DNA from 2 places in the Brevibacillus sp. NPDC003359 genome. Region 2 is predicted to be linked to the other one. Evidence: a T-box and tRNA genes for the amino acid it is inferred to sense, from the RefSeq annotation. Region 2 holds a T-box; the other holds one or more tRNA genes.
What was found. A T-box is a leader RNA that pairs with one kind of tRNA and senses whether it is charged. The one in region 2 lies ahead of ACFYU8_RS10790 (valine--tRNA ligase), so its partner is inferred to be a tRNA-Val.
Positions count from the first base shown of each region.

Region 1 (9,871 bases), on a different contig from region 2:
GTATAAGCGCGAGCCATTGCCCGGCATGTAATTTTTCTTTTAAGAAAATGACTCCAAGCAGTACGGTGATAAGAGGATTCATGTAGTAGCCAAGACTCGTTTGCATGACTTGATCATTATTCACTGCCCAGATAAAAATGAGCCAGTTTGCACTGATCAGCAGTGAACATATCGCTAATGCTCCAAACATTTTCAAACCAGTAACCGCTCTCCACATACTGCGCCAGCGTTTCGTTACCTGGATAATGATTGCGACAAAAATAATCGACCAGACGATTCGATGGGCGAGTATCTCCCATGCCCCCATTGCCTGAAACAGCTTCCAATAGAGCGGGAGTAACCCCCAAGCCAAATACGCCACTGTTGCGTAAATAATCCCCTGTCTCATCCTTGCTCCTCCAAGTGTTTCGCCTTCTCTTTTTCTATAGACGACTTTTTGAACTTCTTCTCTATGGAGTAGTGTAACGGAAATATGAAAAAACAGCTATGTATTCTCACCAAGTATAAGGGGTCCTTTACACTTTCGTTCGTTACCATATTACCAATGCATGCAGCTAGCTAATTACCTTAGTAGCACAGTGAAGTATAGACAAAAATTTTATTGTACCACTTTTATAGCTGTAGTACAATAGTCATTATTCTTCCGAGTTTAGTCATACGAAAGGAACTTTTACTTATGACATACTGGCGATCTATCTTTTTAGTTTTACTTGGTGCATGTAGCTACGGTGTTCTCTCGATCTTCATGAAGCATGCTTTTCAACTCGGCTTTACACCATTCGAAATGAGCGGGAGCCAATTGATTTTTGGCGGCTTGATCATGACAGTCATGGCCATCTTTTTCTCCAAGCAACGGTTTTCGTTCAAGTATTTGTTGCTTTTGGCACCAGCCAGCCTCATGATGGCCTCAACCAGTCTTTTTTACCATCAGGCTGTTAGCCGAGTCTCTGCTTCACTCGCAATCGTTCTCCTCTTTCAGTTTACCTGGATCGGTGTCTTGCTGGAGGCGATTGTCGATCGCAAATGGCCGACCGCTGAAAAATGGGTGTCTCTGGCTATGCTTGGAGCAGGGACGGTTCTTGCAAGCGGCCTGGGCGAAAGTGGCATTCAGAGCGTAGACATGGTGGGATTGATCTTCGGTCTGCTGTCTGGCGCGACATTTGCCCTGGTTATTTTCTTCAGCGGGCGAATTCTCCCTGGCATGGACCCCTACTTACGAAGCGCGATTTCGATTGGCATGGCAGCCCTGATGCTCTCGATCATTTATCCGCCCACTTTCCTGGTAAATGGTCAACTTCTGCATGGTCTGCTGCCGCTCGGTCTTTTAGTTGCGATCTTCGGTTCGGTCATCCCGATTTTCTGTTTGGCTGTCGGTGTGCCGCGGATCGGCAATGGACTGGCCACCATTTTAAGTGCAGTCGAGCTGCCTACAGTCGTGCTCTTGTCGAGCTTCGTGCTTCAAGAGACTGTCTCTCTCCCTCAATGGGGTGGCGTGTTTATGATTCTCGCTGCCATTTGTGTACCGCAAGTAAAATGGCGGAAACTATTCTCCCCTTCTCGCGCCCTCGAGCAGGAAAGAATGTAACGCAGTTTCCTATACACAGCGTATAAATGGCGTGCAGACGAGCTGATTCTGCACGCTTTTTTTGTTGCTACACCCCTTCTTATAGAAGGAAGGTAGATTCTCTCGCTCGAATGTATTTGCAAAGACTGCCACGCAAAGGGGAAAAGGTATGGAAGAAAAACGTCATAGGGTGCTATTCCAGCAGCTAGAGGATTATCGACAGGAGACATTAAAAGCAATCGATGGTTTGACGGATGAAGATGTGAACCTCATACCCGATAGTTTCTCAAACAATATCTTGTGGAATCTGGGACATATCTATCTCGATCAGTATTTATGGATTGCCCACCTTACAAAAGAAACGATCCCGTTATCCCCTGGCTTCAATGAATGGTTTAACTTCGGGACAAAACCTGCTGACTGGGATACCCCACCACCAAAACTCGCAGTGCTCGTCTCCCTTTTACAAGAACAACCTCAGAAGATACAAGCCGCTTACAAGGATCGATTAGAAGAAGAGTTTCCCGCAACTGAATCCGGCATGCATACGATTGCACAAGTGCTTGTCCGAACGATTTTTCACGAAGCGTTGCATCTCGCATCAATCAACACAATCCGGAGGTTTCTAGGTAAATGAATCAGACGATAACTCCTATTTTTCGTATGTTTGACGTGGATAAGGCAAGAGAGTTTTATGTAGACTTTCTAGGTTTTCAGGTTGATTGGGAGCATCGATACGAGGATCATTTTCCTTTGTATATGCAAATTTCGTCTCCATCGTGCACGATCCATCTGTCCGAGCATCACGGGGATGCTTGTCCTGGCTCAGCGATTCGCGTGCAGGTTGAGAACATTGAGCTTTTTCATCAGTCACTGGTGCGTCAAGGATACAAGTTCGCTTGTCCTGGTCTGGAGGAGACGCCGTGGGGAACGCGTGAAGTGAGCGTGACCGATCCTTTTGGCAATCGCCTTCACTTTTATCAACCTGTCGATCATTCGTAAACGAATACAAAGAAAGCCCAGCAGAAGTTCCTTTACAGGAGCCACTGCTGGGCTATTTCATTTTACTTTTTCATTATAAATGGGGCGATCGATGGGACTTGAACCCACGAGTGCCGGAGCCACAATCCGGTGCGTTAACCCCTTCGCCACGACCGCCATGTATAGGGTTTGTTTGGTGCGGTCGAGAGGACTTGAACCTCCACGGTGTTGCCACCACTAGAACCTGAATCTAGCGCGTCTGCCAATTCCGCCACGACCGCATATAAAAATGGTGGAGGCTGACGGGATCGAACCGCCGACCCTCTGCTTGTAAGGCAGATGCTCTCCCAGCTGAGCTAAGCCTCCAGATACCCCACAAAGTGACGCCAATACAATGAAGCATATTCCGAGTACTTTGCGGGGGCCCCGGATTACTATACGGGATGTTTAAGTGACCCGTAGGGGATTCGAACCCCTGTATGACAGCGTGAAAGGCTGCTGTGTTAAACCGCTTCACCAACGGGCCAAGATGGCGGATGGAGTGGGATTTGAACCCACGAGACGATTCGACACCGCCTACACGATTTCCAATCGTGCTCCTTCGGCCGCTCGGACATCCATCCATCGTGCCTGTAAGCGTTCGCTTCGGCAAGAATTAATCTATCATATTTACAACATGATTTCAAGTGATATTTTGATAGTTTTCCCCTTGTTCGACCTTCGGGTAGAAAAAAGGGAGATTGCCTAAAGCAACTTCACTTTCTGTTTAATATGATACAAGTAGTATCCCTTTACAAAACGGAGTGATGTCAGTTGTCAAAAAGAAATCGCCGTTCAGGAGGCTTGCCCTGTTTGTACGGAAACTGGTGTGGGCCTGGATGCTCCGGGCCAGGTGCGCCGATTGATGACGTCGACAGATGCTGCAAGCGGCATGATGATTGCTATCGAAAGCACGGCTATTTTTCTTGTCATTGCGATCAGGAGCTCGTGCGCTGCCTTCGAAATAAAGTAAACAATTCGACGGAAAAAGGGAGAATGGCCGGACTCATCTCGAATTTTTTCTCTCGTACAGGGTGCTTTCCCAACAATCCTCGCTAATTTATTCTGAATCATTCTCCTTGTCAGTTTTCATACAAAAAACAGTAACAACTTGGACATGAATCAGACATAATTCCCTTGTTTTTCCTTGTATTTTTTTGGTACTCTATTGAATGTCCAAGGAGGGTACGCAGCGTGGAATTGCACATACGAACAGACGCCAGTGTGGCGCTGACGTTAAAGAGAGAAATTATATGTCATGGTATTTCCCGTTTTTATGTCCGTCCATACGATGAAGATCAAGTAGAATTTATATTCCTAGCACTATCAGAGCACCAGAAGAAGCTGCTGTCTTATTCACTACGAAATTACAGCTACTGTCTAACATATCTAGCTTAATCGTTCTACGGCCATTTTTATTCCCCTTTTTCAAGGGGAATTTTTATTCTTTTTTTTCGATGTACCCAAAACGGCGCACTTCGTCTGGTGTCAAGTTATGCAACGCATTCAAAAATTCGATTTGGAAACTGCCAGGACCTGCTCCCGCTGCTTTTTCTGCTGCCAGCTGCGCAGCAACACCGTAGCATACCAATGCCGCAGCTCCTGCAATCAGCCTGTCTTTTGCAACGGCTGCAAACGCTCCCATAACAGATGTTAACAAACAGCCTGTTCCGGTCACCCTTGTTAAGATTGGATGACCATTATGGATCGAGTAAGTCGTTTCTCCATCCGAAATCACATCGACCTTGCCTGTAATTGCGACAATTGTCCTTAGCTTTTGCGCTGCTGTTCTCGCTAGGTCCGCGACATCTCCTCCCGCTTCCTTCGCATCTACACCTTTAATCTCCCAGCGCTCCCCGATGACATTAGCAATCTCGGCAGCATTTCCTCTAATGAAGGTAAGGTCGAGTTCCTGCGCAAGATGTTGACTTGTCTCGGTTCGGTACGATGTCGCTCCCGCTCCCACAGGATCAAACAAAACAGGCACTCCATGCTGATTCGCCGATTTGCCTGCGATCAGCATCGCTTCTATCTCATGCTCATTCAATGTCCCTATATTCAATACAAGAGCTCCGGCGATCTTTGCCATGTCTGCCACCTCTTGTTTGGCATACGCCATGACAGGTGATGCACCAAGGGCTAACAAGCCATTCGCTGTAAAGTTTGTGACAACTACGTTCGTCATGTTATGCACAAGTGGATTATCTTCTCGCACTTTAATTAGTAATTGCCCGATTGTCTCCAGAATCATGCTCGTTACCCCTTTCCTCTTGAACGACGACTCGTGGAATCATCTTGTACACCTCGATGACTTCTCCTAATATAGAATGCTCTTGCATGACGCCAATGATGATATAGGAGTGTTTTAAGATAGGTAGTTCGCGCATGTCAGCTACGATTTTCCACGTTTTCCCATCATCATCCGTCACGCTAGCACTGAAGGAGACTCTTCCCGCCCCTTCCTTCAAGATGTCCACGGCATCAAGGACCCCACATAGTTTCATCCGATCATCTGGATGCATGATCCGGTTTTCCTCGACCCATTTCAGCTTCATTTCTTCTACTTTTAATGTTTTCCATCGATCAAGGAACTCCCAATCCTTGGAATGCGGAAATATATGCTTCGTTTGCTCAAGGAAGGTGTTGTACTCTCCGTGAAGCTGATCTACATAATCATCTACATCCTCAGAAATCACACGAATCGAATCCTCTCCGCATGTCCGGATGTGGTGAGCCAGGTATTTGAAGGACTCGATCATGTCAAAGTTCCCCCAACCCCAGGCCTGTTCGCCGAAAACTCCCCCCCGGGTTCGGCATTTTAGGCAGGTGAAGTAATAGTATGTAGGCATATCTGTTCCCCTATCTCCCCTATTTTGTCTCTCTTTTGGTATCGGTTGAGGAAGCCAAGCAATTTATGTTACATTCGAACCTATTTTTTGAAACTTCTCATGCAATTTGTTCACAATTTAACTTCTATTATTTAGTGTAAGTTAAATCACAAAAGGTGGCTCCCCCCAAAATTTTTCAGGAAGCCACTCTTCATTATACTCCTTTTATGGCAATTAGAGGATTACATTTTGCGACGACAGATGCAAGATTTGCTCCCACAACTGAATCGATGATTTGATCTACATCTTTATAGGCTTGCGGGCACTCATCAAGGATGGAAGCGAGCGAACGGTGATTCACCATGATCTCATCTTCCTGTCCCACACGCATTGCCTGTTCGAATTGATCGATGGTCACTAGTTCCTTGGTTGCCTTGCGAGAACGGGCACGTCCTGCACCATGGCAGATCGAATAAAAGTTTTTGGCTCCGGCATCCGATCCGACCATGATATAGGACGATGTTCCCATAGAGCCTGGGATCAAAGCTGGATGTCCCGTTTCACGGTAAGCCTTCGGATTTTGGAAATGACCTGCCGGCAACGCCTTCGTCGCTCCTTTTCGGTGGACGAGCATCGGTGTGTTGCGGTGGAATTCTTTCAAGGCGTAATTATGCATCAAATCATACAAGACTGGCGTACGCATCTCACTTCCGAATACATCCTGAAACGCCTTCTCCACTGAAAATCCGATCATATGCCGATTCGTTACCGCAAAGTTCAGAGCGGAGTACATCAAATTCAAATACTGTTGCCCTTCCTCGCTTTGGATCGGGGCATATACCAAGCTCGGCTCGGGATTCGTGATCCCCCACTTGTACATGGCTTCCTTGTAGCTTTTGGTATAATCACGCCCTAGCATTGCCCCCCACGCCCGTGAGCCGGAATGAATCATGATGACGACCTGGCCGTCGAAAAGTCCCCACGCTTTCGCAATCTCCCGGTTCTCCTCCGCGATCTCGAGATACTGGATTTCAATAAAGTGGTTACCGCCCCCCAAAGTTCCCAGTTGGCCCCACGCACGACTCCAAGATTTTTGTGGGATTTGCTCAAGGAAAGAATGGTCGAATTCAAATGTGTACTTTTCCACATGCGAGAAAGAACGACTTAGTGTGTCAGGTGCTACTTCTGTGTCCGGAATGTAGTTGCCAGGCAGTCCTTTCAAGCCATGCTTCACCACATCTTCCAAGCGAATATCTGTAAAATGCGTGTTTCCCCGTTCGTTTGTCGGGACGTACGCTTCGATCGCTTCGATCAATGCACGTTTTAGTCTCTTGTCTTTAAGGTCGTCTCGATGCAAGGGAGTCAGATGCACACGCATTCCACATCCAATGTCTGATCCGACGATGGAAGGCGAGACAAATCCATCGGCAAAATTCCAAACCGCTGTCGTCCCAATGCAGGTCCCGACGCCGACATGCGCATCGGGGGTATACGAAAAATAAACATTTCGCGGAATACGCAGATTATTGTCTGCCATTTGATATACGCGTTCACCGAAGCTCGCAAAGACTTCGTCATTCGCAAAAACGTGCACATTTCCATGCTCTAGCTTCACTTCACGATGGTTGTTTCCATGCAAAATTGCTTTCATCATCCATTTCTCCTGTCTTTCACAGCCTGTGCTGTTTTTCTTACCCTTATTTTCCATCGGCGCATCAGTTTTGAACATGGTAAAAGTATTACGAACCTCTTTTTATCATTGACTTCTCTTCCGCCTCTTCGTAATATGAGGACTAATTTGGAAATAAATGACGAATGAATAAGGATGAGTGTAATGGCACGCGAAAGCTTTGACAAAGAGCTGCAATTGCTCCGTCTCCTGTTTTTAACCGCTGGTGCATACAATCGTCAGCAATTGGCCGAGCGGCTTGGGATCTCCGTTCATACCCTAGATAAAACGATAAGAAAGCTAAAAGACATCCAATCGACCTTTTACCAGCATGTAGGCGATGAGGAGAAAAAAGAGTATTACGCACAGCTTCGTTACAACTATTTTGAGGTGACGGACAATTTCTTGATGTTTTTATACCATGCAAAATCATTGAAGGACTCGGAAGTAGAGCGACTGTCGCACATCTTGGAAAAGCTCAGACAGCAACCGCTCTCCATTAAAGACTTGCTGGATACGTTTGTGGATACAGAGCCCGATGAAAAAACAATTCGCCAGGACATGAAATACCTCGAAGAAATTGGCGTGATTAAAAACGTTAGTACGGTCAGGCCGTATGTCTATCAATTCGACGGTGAGCTGCTGGACTCGCTGACAGACGACGAGCTATTGGATCTGTATGATTTCATCGACTTCATGGCCAATACACAACTGCCGGCCGTCCCAGGTTATCTTCTGCAAGAAAAAGTGAAGCGTTATCTCAAATTTCGCTTGAAGCGAACCGATGCATCTGCGTTTTTATACAAATATCATTTCGTCTCACGTATTCTCGATGAATATCAAGCTTCGCTTCTCACCGAAGCCATTCGTCAGCGAAACATCGTTGAATTTCACTACTACACGCCCAAACGCCGAAAGTTTTACGATTCCCAAAATACGAATCCGGCTTTCCAACGGGATACATCGGGGCGACATCAGAAAGTGATTCCGCTCCGGGTTATTTTTGATCATCAATACGGTAGATGGTACTTGCTGGCACAAGGATGCGGAAATGGCCCGCTGCGCAAATACCGTGTGGAAGGAATGACCAAGCTAATAACAGGCAGATCGGTCACACCGGACATCTTCTCTTCCTTGCAAGCAAGTGCGGATGAGCGCATTGCCCACAGCTGGCTGATTGATACCGGAAAACTCGTAACCGTACGCCTTCGCTTTTTCCAGCCTCGCGACACGCCTCATTCCTTTATCCAAGAGCGAGTGGAGGCACAAGGGCAATGGGGGATTGTGACAGAGGAATCACGGGAGAGCTTTGTCTATGAGATCAAAGTGAACAGCACGATGGAAATTACACCGTGGATTCGCAGCTTCGGTTCAAGCGTCGAAGTCCTTGAACCTCTGTTTCTTCGCAAGCAATTCCAAAAAGAATGGGAGGAGCTACTCGCCTACTATGAATCTGTTTGATAAGATACATAATTATCAGTTAGTGACACGTATGGATGAAGCGGGTGTTTATCCGATAACATCACACGAAAAAGCGTGGCTCGCCTTGATGCTGGCGAATCCGTCTGCGGCAGAAATCTTCGAGCCCGCGACACTCGATAAGCTTCGCCGTTTGACACACATGCCAGAAAGTGAGTTGACCGAACAAGAACGTTTCATAGAAAAAGCGCAAACGCAGGCCAAACAACTCTGGAGCCCACACGTGCGCACTCTGCGGCGAATCATTCTTGGCAAAAATCACATAAAAATAACCGCAGCCACGAATAAAGGCCGGGTTTTTCACAATCAGCGAGGGGTTCCCTACAAGCTGGAATATTCACTTGCCAAGAAGGCTTGGTACCTGATCTGGCTGAACATGTCTTCCAATCGCGTGATCACGACTCTGCTGCATCTCATTCGCTCCGTCGATGAGCTTTACATAGAAGATGTATGGTATGACAGTTTTTTACCGACCATTTCGGAACAGATCCACCAGCGCAAGCAGATGGCAAAAATTGTGATCATCCGCCGTTACAACGCAGAGCTACAGCGCATATTGTACGCCTTTTCCTGCTTTGACAAAGTGGTCGCTTTTGACCCCGAATTACAGGTGTATACGATCACCCTGCATTTTCTATCCGACGAGCAGGAGTTTATTTTATCGCGCATTCGTTTTCTCGGCCTGCGGGTAAAAGTAATAGAAAACGATCAACTCAAACAGCGAATGGCAGAGTCAGCAACGAACGCCTTGGCAAGATACACAGAACCTCCACTTTGATTGTCCCAAAAAATCAGGAAATCATACCCTATTCGATTTCCTACATTTCCCTTATGATAGTTCAGGTGAGATAATAGCTAATCCAAGTCAGAGGTAGAAATGATGAAAACAACATGTAAAAAAGCGTCTCTCATATGTGGGCTATGGCTTAGTTTGTCATGGCCGTTTCTTACAGAGCCGGCGCAAGCAGCAAGTGTCATCCAGGCAAAAGTGGTCGCAACCTCTCTGAACGTTCGCAGTGAACCAGCTCCCAATGCTTCCGTTGTCACTACCGTGCCGTACGGAGCCGTCGTGACGATTACGGATGAAGCATACGGTTGGGCAAAAATTAGATACAATCAAAAGGTAGGTTGGGTCGCGGGGTATTACTTGCAAAAAGGAGCGGTAACGAGTACGGGTTCAGCTTCTTCACCAGCCACAGCAACCGCTGTCAAAAGCAAACAAGGTACGGTTCTGGCCGATTCGCTTCGAATGCGAAAAGGGCCAAGCCTCAGCCATGAAATTATCCTTTCGCTGCCCAAAGGAACCCGTGT
Region 1 is NZ_JBIAOR010000001.1:1,795,840-1,805,710, forward strand. It holds gene rarD (EamA family transporter RarD) at 1-388, opposite strand, end outside; gene ACFYU8_RS08395 (EamA family transporter) at 677-1,585, shown strand; gene ACFYU8_RS08400 (DinB family protein) at 1,734-2,201, shown strand; gene ACFYU8_RS08405 (glyoxalase superfamily protein) at 2,198-2,566, shown strand; tRNA gene ACFYU8_RS08410 (tRNA-His) at 2,647-2,722, opposite strand; tRNA gene ACFYU8_RS08415 (tRNA-Leu) at 2,740-2,826, opposite strand; tRNA gene ACFYU8_RS08420 (tRNA-Val) at 2,836-2,911, opposite strand; tRNA gene ACFYU8_RS08425 (tRNA-Glu) at 2,998-3,071, opposite strand; tRNA gene ACFYU8_RS08430 (tRNA-Ser) at 3,076-3,168, opposite strand; gene thiM (hydroxyethylthiazole kinase) at 4,026-4,835, opposite strand; gene ACFYU8_RS08440 (hypothetical protein) at 4,801-5,343, opposite strand; gene ACFYU8_RS08445 (RtcB family protein) at 5,627-7,063, opposite strand; gene ACFYU8_RS08450 (helix-turn-helix transcriptional regulator) at 7,247-8,542, shown strand; gene ACFYU8_RS08455 (WYL domain-containing protein) at 8,529-9,338, shown strand; gene ACFYU8_RS08460 (N-acetylmuramoyl-L-alanine amidase family protein) at 9,441-9,871, shown strand, end outside.
Region 1: it has a tRNA-Val gene. The T-box ahead of ACFYU8_RS10790 (valine--tRNA ligase) is inferred to sense a tRNA for this amino acid. The anticodon was not compared.

Region 2 (9,871 bases):
TGGCCAAGGTGCTACTGTGATGCTCTCGCCTTGGTGCGGCAATGCTTGCCAAATTTCCTCCGTGATGAACGGCATGAACGGATGCAACAGCTTGAGCGTTTGATCCAGAACGGTCACCAGAACGGATTGGGTTGTTTTCTTCGCCGCTTCATCTGTACCGTACAATGGCAGCTTCGCCATTTCGATATACCAGTCACACAGGTCATCCCAAATGAAGTTGTAAAGCACACGGCCTGCTTCACCGAATTCAAATGCGTCAGACAGACGGGTTACATCTGCGATTGTCGCTTGTAGACGGGAGAGAATCCATTTGTCTGGTGTAGACAGCTCACCGCTCAAATCGATTTCTTCGTATTTGAAATCAGCCAGGTTCATCAAGGCAAAACGAGACGCATTCCAAATCTTGTTCGCGAAGTTGCGGTTTGCCTCCACCTTTTCCCAATAGAAGCGCTGGTCATTTCCTGGGGAATTCCCAGTCGCCAGCGTGTATCGCAGCGCATCAGCTCCGTACTTCTCAATCACTTCCATCGGATCGACACCGTTGCCAAGTGATTTGGACATTTTGCGGCCCTCAGAGTCGCGAATAATGCCGTGGATCAAGACGGATTCAAACGGACTTTTCCCGGTAAATTCAAGACCTGAAAACATCATGCGAGCAACCCAGAAGAAGATGATATCGTAGCCTGTTACCAGGACATTCGTTGGATAGAAGTATTTCATATCCTCGGATTCTTCCGGCCAGCCCAGTGTCGAGAACGGCCATAGACCAGAGGAGAACCATGTATCGAGAACGTCGTTGTCCTGCTCCAGCTTGCGACTGTGGCAGCTTGGGCACTCCGTCACATCTGTACGGGATACAATCGTTTCATTACAATCTCCGCAATACCATGCAGGAATTCTGTGACCCCACCATAGCTGACGGGAGATGCACCAGTCGCGGATGTTTTCGATCCAACGCAGGTAATTTGTCTTGAAGCGCTCTGGGACGAATTTCACGCTCTCAGGGCTATTTGCATTCTCCAATGCTTCGTCAGCCAGAGGCTGCATTTTTACGAACCATTGGGTAGAAAGGTATGGTTCAACAACGGCATCGCTGCGCTCACTGTGTCCAACCTGATGAATATGCTCCTCGACCTTGAACATCACGCCTTGCTCAGTCAAATCTTTGATGATTTGCTTGCGACATGCAAAGCGATCCAAGCCCTTGTAAATACCTGCCAGCTCGTTCATCGCGCCAGTCTCATCCATGACAACGATTTGTGGCAACTGATGACGAAGACCCAATTCAAAGTCATTCGGATCATGTGCTGGCGTAATTTTTACAGCGCCAGAACCAAACTCAGGATCAACGTAGTCATCTGCTACGATTGGAATTTCGCGTCCTACGATTGGCAAAATCACGGTTTTGCCGATCATGTCCTTGTAACGCTCATCTTCCGGATGTACCGCTACAGCCGTATCACCGAGCATCGTTTCAGGACGGGTTGTAGCTACCTCGATATAACCGGTGCCATCTGCCAATGGGTAACGCATGTGATGCAGCGCACCTTTTACTTCCTTGTAGATTACTTCAATATCGGACAGAGCCGTGCGGGCAGCAGGGTCCCAGTTAATGATGCGGTTGCCGCGATAGATCAAGCCTTTATCGTACAGGCGAACAAATACTTCGCGTACAGCTTGGGACAAGCCTTCATCCATCGTAAAACGCTCGCGGGAGTAATCCAGGGCAAGACCGAGCTTTTCCCACTGCTCACGAATGTGCGAAGCGTAAATGTGCTTCCACTCCCATATCTTTTCCACGAATTTTTCGCGGCCCAGATCATGACGAGAGATGCCTTCTTCACGCAAAGTAGCTTCCACGCGAGCTTGAGTTGCGATTCCAGCGTGGTCCATACCAGGCAAGAACAAAGTGCTGTAGCCTTGCATACGCTTGGTACGCGTAATGATATCTTGCAAAGTCGTATCCAGCGCATGGCCCAAGTGCAATTTACCAGTTACGTTCGGCGGTGGAATGACAATCGTAAACGGACGTTTATTCGGGTCACGTTCTGCCTTGAAAAATTGTTTTTCGATCCAATACGGATACCATTTGTTCTCTGCTGCCTTTGGATCATAGTTCTTCGGCAGCAATTGGTCGATGTCGGTTGTTGGCTGTGTAGACATATACGACTCCTCCTATTAGCATAACTTGCTTTGCAAAAAATAAAAAAACCCTTCATCGCAAAGGACGAAAGGATTATTTTCGCGGTACCACCTTTGTTAACACACGATAAACGTCATGCTTATGGTGTGTTCACTCTGACAAGATAACGGTTGCGAACCGGTTTCGGCTAGGCACATGCTTTCACCGAAAAAACTCCTGGGCGACCTTCAGCCATACGTTACCCTAGAGAATCTCGCAGCAACTGATTCTCCTCTCTGCTAGGGCGTCCTGGCTTACTCTTCCCACTCATCGTTCATATCCTATGTAGTTGTCGTATTGTTAGCTTTCACTATTATATACAATCACGCTGTTTGGCGTCAAACCCGGGTTTCGCCCACTTTTCCAACCGCAATGCCCAGTGCTTCGGTAAAACCGAGCACGCCCAAAATATCGAGAATCTCTTCTCGGACATTGACGATTTCTACCTGTTTACCCATGGCCAACAGTTCTTTCGTAGTAAAAAACAGGCTTCCAATACCGGAAGAATCTACAAAGGAGACACCTTGAAAATCGACGGTAACGGATTGATTTCGCCCTCCATACTGCTGGAGCAATTCACCTACTCGATCTCCTACAGCCATGTCCAACTCTCCGACGAAAAACAAAGTAGCCTGTCCGTTCGCCTCTGTTGCGCGGTAGTCCATGCTCAAACTCCTCTCAATAGGTATCGGTACACCCAATCTGCTCGTCCTTTTACTATATTACCCATTTTCATTCACGTGCAAACATTTGGCGTTTTGGAAATCGTAGCTTAACGAGGAAGGATGCATTCTAAAATAAGCTTCGTACCTGCCAGCGAGCTGCTCAAATAAACACGATCACAGTATTGCAGGATCACGTGAAAACCAGCCCCCAGCGAGTGGCGCGTAGAAAATCCTTGCTGTAGGGTAGCACGCGGGATATCCTCGAGCAAAATTCCTTGCCCTTCATCATGGATCACAGCCCGGCACATCTGCTTGTCATTCGATAGGTATAGCGTAACCACACCACCATTTCCGTGCTTCAACGTATTGGAAGCAGCTTCGTTGACAGCAACGAGAAACTGCAGCAATCGTTTGTCAGAAATGCCTTGTGGTTCCAAAGCTTGCTTGAACAATTTACGCAGTTCTGCAAGCTGCTCCGGTAAACGGATATCGATTGCCAAGAGCTTATGACCTTCCCGAAGCAAGGAAAATAATTCTTCATCACTAAGCAACAATAACTTACTCTCTGTGACCACACCAAGAATATCTCTATAGATCTCCCATTCCCGTCTTTTGCGTTTGCGTTCTTCTGCAATGACGGCGGTGACATCAATCAAGGCGATTCCACAGGTCCGATCTGGCAGTACAGATGTGTATAGTTCAAACACCTTTGTGCCATCAGCAGTGACAATCTGCTCCCTCACAGGTCCACCCGATCCAGCCGCTTCTTCGACCAGTCGTTGCATTTCTCGCTCTACTTCCGAATTTGCGCGAACGTCACCCAACGGACGTACTTTCCCTTCATCGTAAAGATAGAGGAAAATGGTCTCGATCTGACGCAATATCGACAGCTTCTGAATCTCTTGTTTTATTAATCGCCCCCGCTCGTCGTCTCGATCCCTCCAATGTAACAAGACGTCTGCCGGGTCCAATTCGCCACTCATGTGCCACGTATGAAATTCTTCCAGGAGCAATCGCTCCAAAACATCTTCCCGTCGCAAAACTTTTTCGATATCGATAATGTAGTAAGGATCACCTGCGATACCACGCAATCCGCTACCGATAATTCGGAAATCATAGGCGAGCTCTATTTCTATGCGTCCGTGCAAAACATGATCAGAACTGCTTAACCCAATGGTCGTCCGACTCACTGCTACCAGCTTCGCTTGGAACGATTCCATCGTTGCCAGGTTCGTCACCTTTACAGTGCGGGGCGGAACTACTTTGCTCGCTGCACCGCCAGAACGTAGTGCGACAAGGCAATTATCACAAGTGGGATTGTCCGGACAACGCTCACACAAAATCACAGTTCATCCTCCTATTCACTGGCGCAACTACACGAGGGCTATACTCTCTTCAGGCTCAAATTGAAGAATCAACACAGAAATATCATCCGTTTGTTGTCCCTGCTGTGTTATCCCCATTAAGTAGGCCTCAACTCGATTCATCGACTCCTGCTTACTATCACCAGGCATATTCAATAAGGAGGACAGTTCTTCTAGCCAATGCCTACTGCCTCGAAACACTTCTTTTCTCCCTGTATCCAGCAAACCATCTGTGTAGAGCAATAGCATGCCCTCTTCTTCTAAGGGTACCTCCTCCATTTGATACGTGCTATCGGGCAAAAGCCCTAGGCCGACGCCACCCTTGCTAGCTAAAACGGTTTGATTCGACTTGGACAAATAAAAAGGCTGTGGATGTCCTGCCCTCCCAAATCGAATTTTGTGTTCCACCTCGTCATAGACAGCAACCAGCATCGTAATGTAAGAACGGGTTTTCACCAAATCTGCATAAAGCAACTGATTGAGTCTTTCTAAAATCTCATCCGGCGAATAGCTGGACTGCAAAACCTGTCGTGCGGCAATCCTAATTCCCGTTGCCCAAATACTGGCCAAAAAACCATGCCCGGACACATCCGCAATCATGAAACAGGTGTAGCGATCATTGATTTGTCGATAATCGATGTAATCTCCGCCTACATAATCGACTGGCACGTAAACCGTTCTTGTTCGCAACCTGGTTAACTGCAATTCTTCTGTGGGAATGAGCATCGACTGCATGCGTCTAGCCAGCTTCATCTCCATCTCGATTTCATGCTGCCCTGATGACTGGTCCTGTTGACACCTGAGGATCAACGCCCGAATGTTCACGAGGAGTAGCCCATAAAAAGATTTCTCCAGTTCCTTTAGTTCACGGTCATTGACGTTACTCTGGGCGAACAAGTGGACATAGCGTGGTGTTTGAGCTGTGTCACACTGTTCCGAGACAACAATGCGTTCTTCTATTTCGCGCTTCACTTTTGCGCTCTCTTTACTGCCACGCTCGATCTGAAAATAGACAGCACCTTGAGCCGATTCAAACGTGATCGAAAGGAAGCAAGGCTTGTCCATTTTCACGAACCACGTATCGACCAACTCTTCTATAAATGGCATGAGACTCTCATAATTGACTTGGCGGTTGCTTTGCTCATTGCTGGTCATTACCAGATACTCGTAATTCTGTTTCAATTCCATAAGTTTGACCAATTGATGATTCATCCCCGAGCCACTCCCATACACACTTTAGCATAATTCTTTCTTTCGGGAATTGCGAAAAGGGTTATGGCAATTTTCAAAAACATTATGATCACCTTTATTCGTTCGTCCTAGCCTTCCTGCCCTACACCTTCCCTTTTCAGGCAGGATTCAAACCACTATCTACCTTAATGAAAATGTTTTAGGCATTTGCTCAAGGTTGTAGACACTGTCCAAAGTTGCTGCGCATATGCTGGAATGAGGTGATTGTGATGAATTTTCGTTGGAAGTATAACCCCACGTATTTACGGATCAAATACGGATGCAAACAGGTGCTCTTTCCGTTATTGGTTTTTCAGTTTATCCGAACGATTGTGTTTCCTACCTCTTTTGATGTCATCCTTCTCGGTTTGCTAGCCATGCTCTATGTTGCCATCTCCCTCGAATGGTTATAAAAAAAGAAAAACAACGCCCCACGCGGTGAGACGTTGCTCATTAAAAGGCTTGCTGGACCCAACGATGCAGGCGCATCAGGCGGTCCATATCTTTTTCAAAACGTTGGACAGCGTAAAACTCGCTCCATTCGCGGGGATGATGATAATAAATATCCAAGTCCCTCATGATTCTCTCCGGGTAGGACAGAAACGCAGCCATCAGTTCAATTTCTTCCGGTTGCAGAGGAAATATCTCGGCGTAGCGATGGAATAGCTGAGAAGCCCCAGCCTCATCCCCCGCCATTTGAAAATAGGTACGATAAAATAGCGTCAAATCGCGTACGGGTGTATCGAAGCTCGCACGATCAAAATTAAGGAGCCTTCCTTTACCCGATCGATCTGGCACAATATGCTCAGGATTCGGGTTACCATGGATCAAGGATAAGCGAAAATGCGCGTGCGTCTCATGCCGCTCTCGCCAATCGATCAATAAGTCTGTCGCTGTTTGAGCCATTTCCTCAATAAACTCCTTGTTCGCCAAAAACACCAGATCAAAAGGGGACGGATATTTGCGTTCTTGCGCAAGGCTTGCTGCCTTATTAATCTGGTCTTGCCAATATTGCCAACGATTCAGCAATGAGTCGACAAGTGGCTCTACCTGTCTCGGATCATCATAGCGATAGTTTTGTGTCAAATGATGAAGCTCCGCCAAACGCTCCAAGGCAGGAGTCGCCCAAGACAAGGGTTCCCCGGCCCACTCCTCGCTTCCAGCCTGCCAGGGCGTTACGTAATAAGCGGCGCTACCCTGTTGGACAAAAGGGTCATCGTATTTCGTGTACGTAAAAGGAACTGCTCCATCCCATCCGCGGTGCTGCAATTGACGCAGCATATCGCTGACGAACACAAGACGTTGAGCGGGTATTTGCGCTCGTTTGCAGACAAAGGAGCCGTAGGGAGTCGTCGCCTTAAATACATTTGGCTCCTTTAAAATGTCAATGCTCTGGGCATACATGTCATACTCTTTGAACAAAGGAGCAATGTCATCATACCGACTCATAGACTCCCTCCCTCCTCGAACGCTCGGCCCGCTCTGCAATGTGCCGAAGCAGCAAGTCAACCGATTGTTGGCTCTGCAAGGCCTGCTCAATACCAGCGATCGATACTTCTTGATCCAACGATACTCGCTTCACGTAGGATTCGATACTCCTGTACACTTCACGAGGACGAGCCATAAAGGCGAGGATCAACGAATAGTTCCCATAGGTGAGTGGCTTAATTTCTTCATAGCCGTCAAAAAATGCATCAATCTGCTTAAGATCCTTATGGATTAAAAAGTGATCGCGCAAAAAGGTAGCAACGTCGCGTTGCTGGACAGAAATCACTGGCCGGAAAAAGCCTCTCAAGTACAGCTTCCCATTTACCATTCCCCAGTTGTCACGCAAAAGGTCCCGATGTGATACAGCAACCGCCTCCGCCGTAATTCGCTCATGGGCAAGCATCGCAGCAGAACGGTCCATTCTTTGCAGCATCGGGGTTATGAGTTCCGATACCCAGCGATTCCCCTTAGAATCCCGCCCATATTTGGCTCGGAACGATTCTACCAGAGCTTTGACACGACTTCCTTTTTCTTCTACTTGTTGTTTTTCCTGCTTAAGCAAATCACTTCCGGACAGTAAAGGACTTTCCTGCTGAGACTGATGCATCATCGCGATCACGCGTCCGCATTGCCTCGCAATGTCCTGGCCTGGCTGATATTCTTCGATTTGTCGGTGGTGGTCAGTCATGGTAACACCGCGTTTACCCAAAATCAAAAATGGCTTGGTGTCTCTCGTCCGAATAAACCGCTCCACTTCTCGAAACCCCTGACGAGCCAGTCGTTCGCGCCAAGCAAACGACCAGCGCATCACATCTACACGCGGCCAAACGTGGAGTTCTTTGGGGCCCCGGTTTGTCTCCAGTAAATAGCAATCATCAAGGGGCGTAATTCGGATTACGCGCGCCCGATATTGCTGGCAAACCTCAGAGAGATCAATTTTATCCACGGTCCCCCACTCCCTATTGTGGGATGTACAGAATCTGCCCTGCTACAAGCTGCTCGGAAGCTAATCGGTTTACTTCCACGATTTTGGATACTGGCAAGGAGTATCGTTGTGAAATATGCTCTAACGTCTCATCTCGCTGAATAATGCACATTTTCAGCTGACTGGAGCGATCTTCTTTTTTCCGGACAAACGACGTGAGATTTTGCATAGCCTCCATCGTAGAAGCGTTGACATTCGCTGCAGAGCCATGTCGCGAAAAGCTAGATGAAGATTCCGCCTCCAACGCCTCCTGTTTGGCACGACTCGCTTGTGAGAAGATGGAAGTAATGTTCACGCGACTTCTATCTTCCTGAGAGGGTTTGCCTGAAATCGCCACTCGTACTTCTACATCCTCCGCGGCAGCCTCTGGTTGTGCAACGACTGGTTCTGCTTCTTCCTCGGGTTCCGGTTCGGATACCACACTGGCTTCCACCGCTTCCTGCGACTCTGCTTCGACTGATGCCCCAGTAGATTCATTGGAAACTTGCTGGTATGCGATAGCCTGTTGATCGTGAATAGCCAGTATAGGCTCCTCATGTCCTTGATCTTTTTCCGCTATTTCTCTCATCTGCTCTTGCTCATCTGCCAATGCTTCCTGCTCGGAATAGGAGTCAGATGAATCGTACGAAGCAGATTGTTGGGAATCAAAGTCATACGAAATAGGAGCGGTCTCCCAGCTCTCCGGAGGATTGGACTGTGCCGCTTCCAGCACATCGCCGTATTGCTCGTAGTATTCATCTTCATCGGATTGAGCAATAGCCGGAGTATCGAACATGGAAGGCGATTCGGTTGATTCATAGGATGCCGGCAATGCCTGCCGCTCCAATTCCTCCTCCAGCGCACTTAGCTTTTGATCAATGTCATCGAGGGACGTCGGTTCTGTATATTCTTGCCCCTCATCCCTAGCAGCGAAGGCGTATTCCCATGCCCCTTCGCCTGGGCCTACAGCCTGCGTTTCGATCTGATCCGCTTGTTCAGCTCTATCCCCCAGGACTATCCCCAAAATCTTTAGATCGGCATCGATCAGCATTTGATGTGGTGATTCCAGTTTGTAATCAAAGCTGTCCACAATTGCGTAGATGTCTCCGATCTCCGTAATCCGATCCAACGGAATGGTGATGTTTAACGGAATGCGATGACCGATCTGTTCCTCCCAGCCATAAAAGGCTTGATCCGATGCTTCCTGGCGAAAGGGAGTAAAAGTCATGGCCTCAACCAGCGATTCTCCTTCGCCGCCTGTCGCTTCTGCGGCTTCCCTGATTGGCTCGTACTTCCCTACTAATTGCAAGCAGCCCGTGATTGAGATGTAGGAATCGTTTTCCAATACTTCCACATCTGGAACCAATTCCAGTTCTTGCAATTCACCTATTCCAGCTCTATCGGATGAGAGGAAAATGGTCTCCTTGATGGCAAAAGAGAGTTGCCCATCCTGTAATGCCATTCGTGCTCCTCCTTTCAAGTGCAGGACATTTCCCTATACTATATGGACAGGACGAGCCGTTTAGCACCGAAAAAAAAGGAAAAACCGGGGTTATCTATCTCCCCGGTTTTACAGACGCGATCCATTCTTCTATTGCTTTTTTCCCCTGATCAATACAATCTGGTACACCGACGCCGCTGTACGACGCACCTGCCGCGATAACACCAGGGAGTTTTTCTTTTAATTGATTGTTCACTTCCTGCACCCAAGCCTGATGTCCGACAACATACGGAATGGCATTTTGCAAGCGTGATACGTTATAAAAATCCGGCTCTGCTCGAATCGTCATGATCTTGCGCAGATCGCGGAGGACAACCTCCAGAATCTCCTCGTCTGTTTGCTCCATGAAGGATTGTTCTCCTGCTCTCCCTACAAAGCTACGCAGCAAGGCTTTGTTTTTCGGCGTCGTATGCGGCCATTTGCGATGCGCCCACGTACACGCGGTAATTTTTGCTCCAGAATGCCGCGGTACAATAA
Region 2 is NZ_JBIAOR010000002.1:244,347-254,217, forward strand. It holds gene ACFYU8_RS10790 (valine--tRNA ligase) at 1-2,163, opposite strand, end outside; T-box leader at 2,221-2,462, opposite strand; gene ACFYU8_RS10795 (STAS domain-containing protein) at 2,521-2,847, opposite strand; gene ACFYU8_RS10800 (ATP-binding protein) at 2,955-4,193, opposite strand; gene ACFYU8_RS10805 (PP2C family protein-serine/threonine phosphatase) at 4,221-5,423, opposite strand; gene ACFYU8_RS10810 (hypothetical protein) at 5,672-5,854, shown strand; gene ACFYU8_RS10815 (hypothetical protein) at 5,895-6,890, opposite strand; gene ACFYU8_RS10820 (phosphotransferase) at 6,877-7,875, opposite strand; gene ACFYU8_RS10825 (LysM peptidoglycan-binding domain-containing protein) at 7,889-9,355, opposite strand; gene hemY (protoporphyrinogen oxidase) at 9,450-9,871, opposite strand, start outside.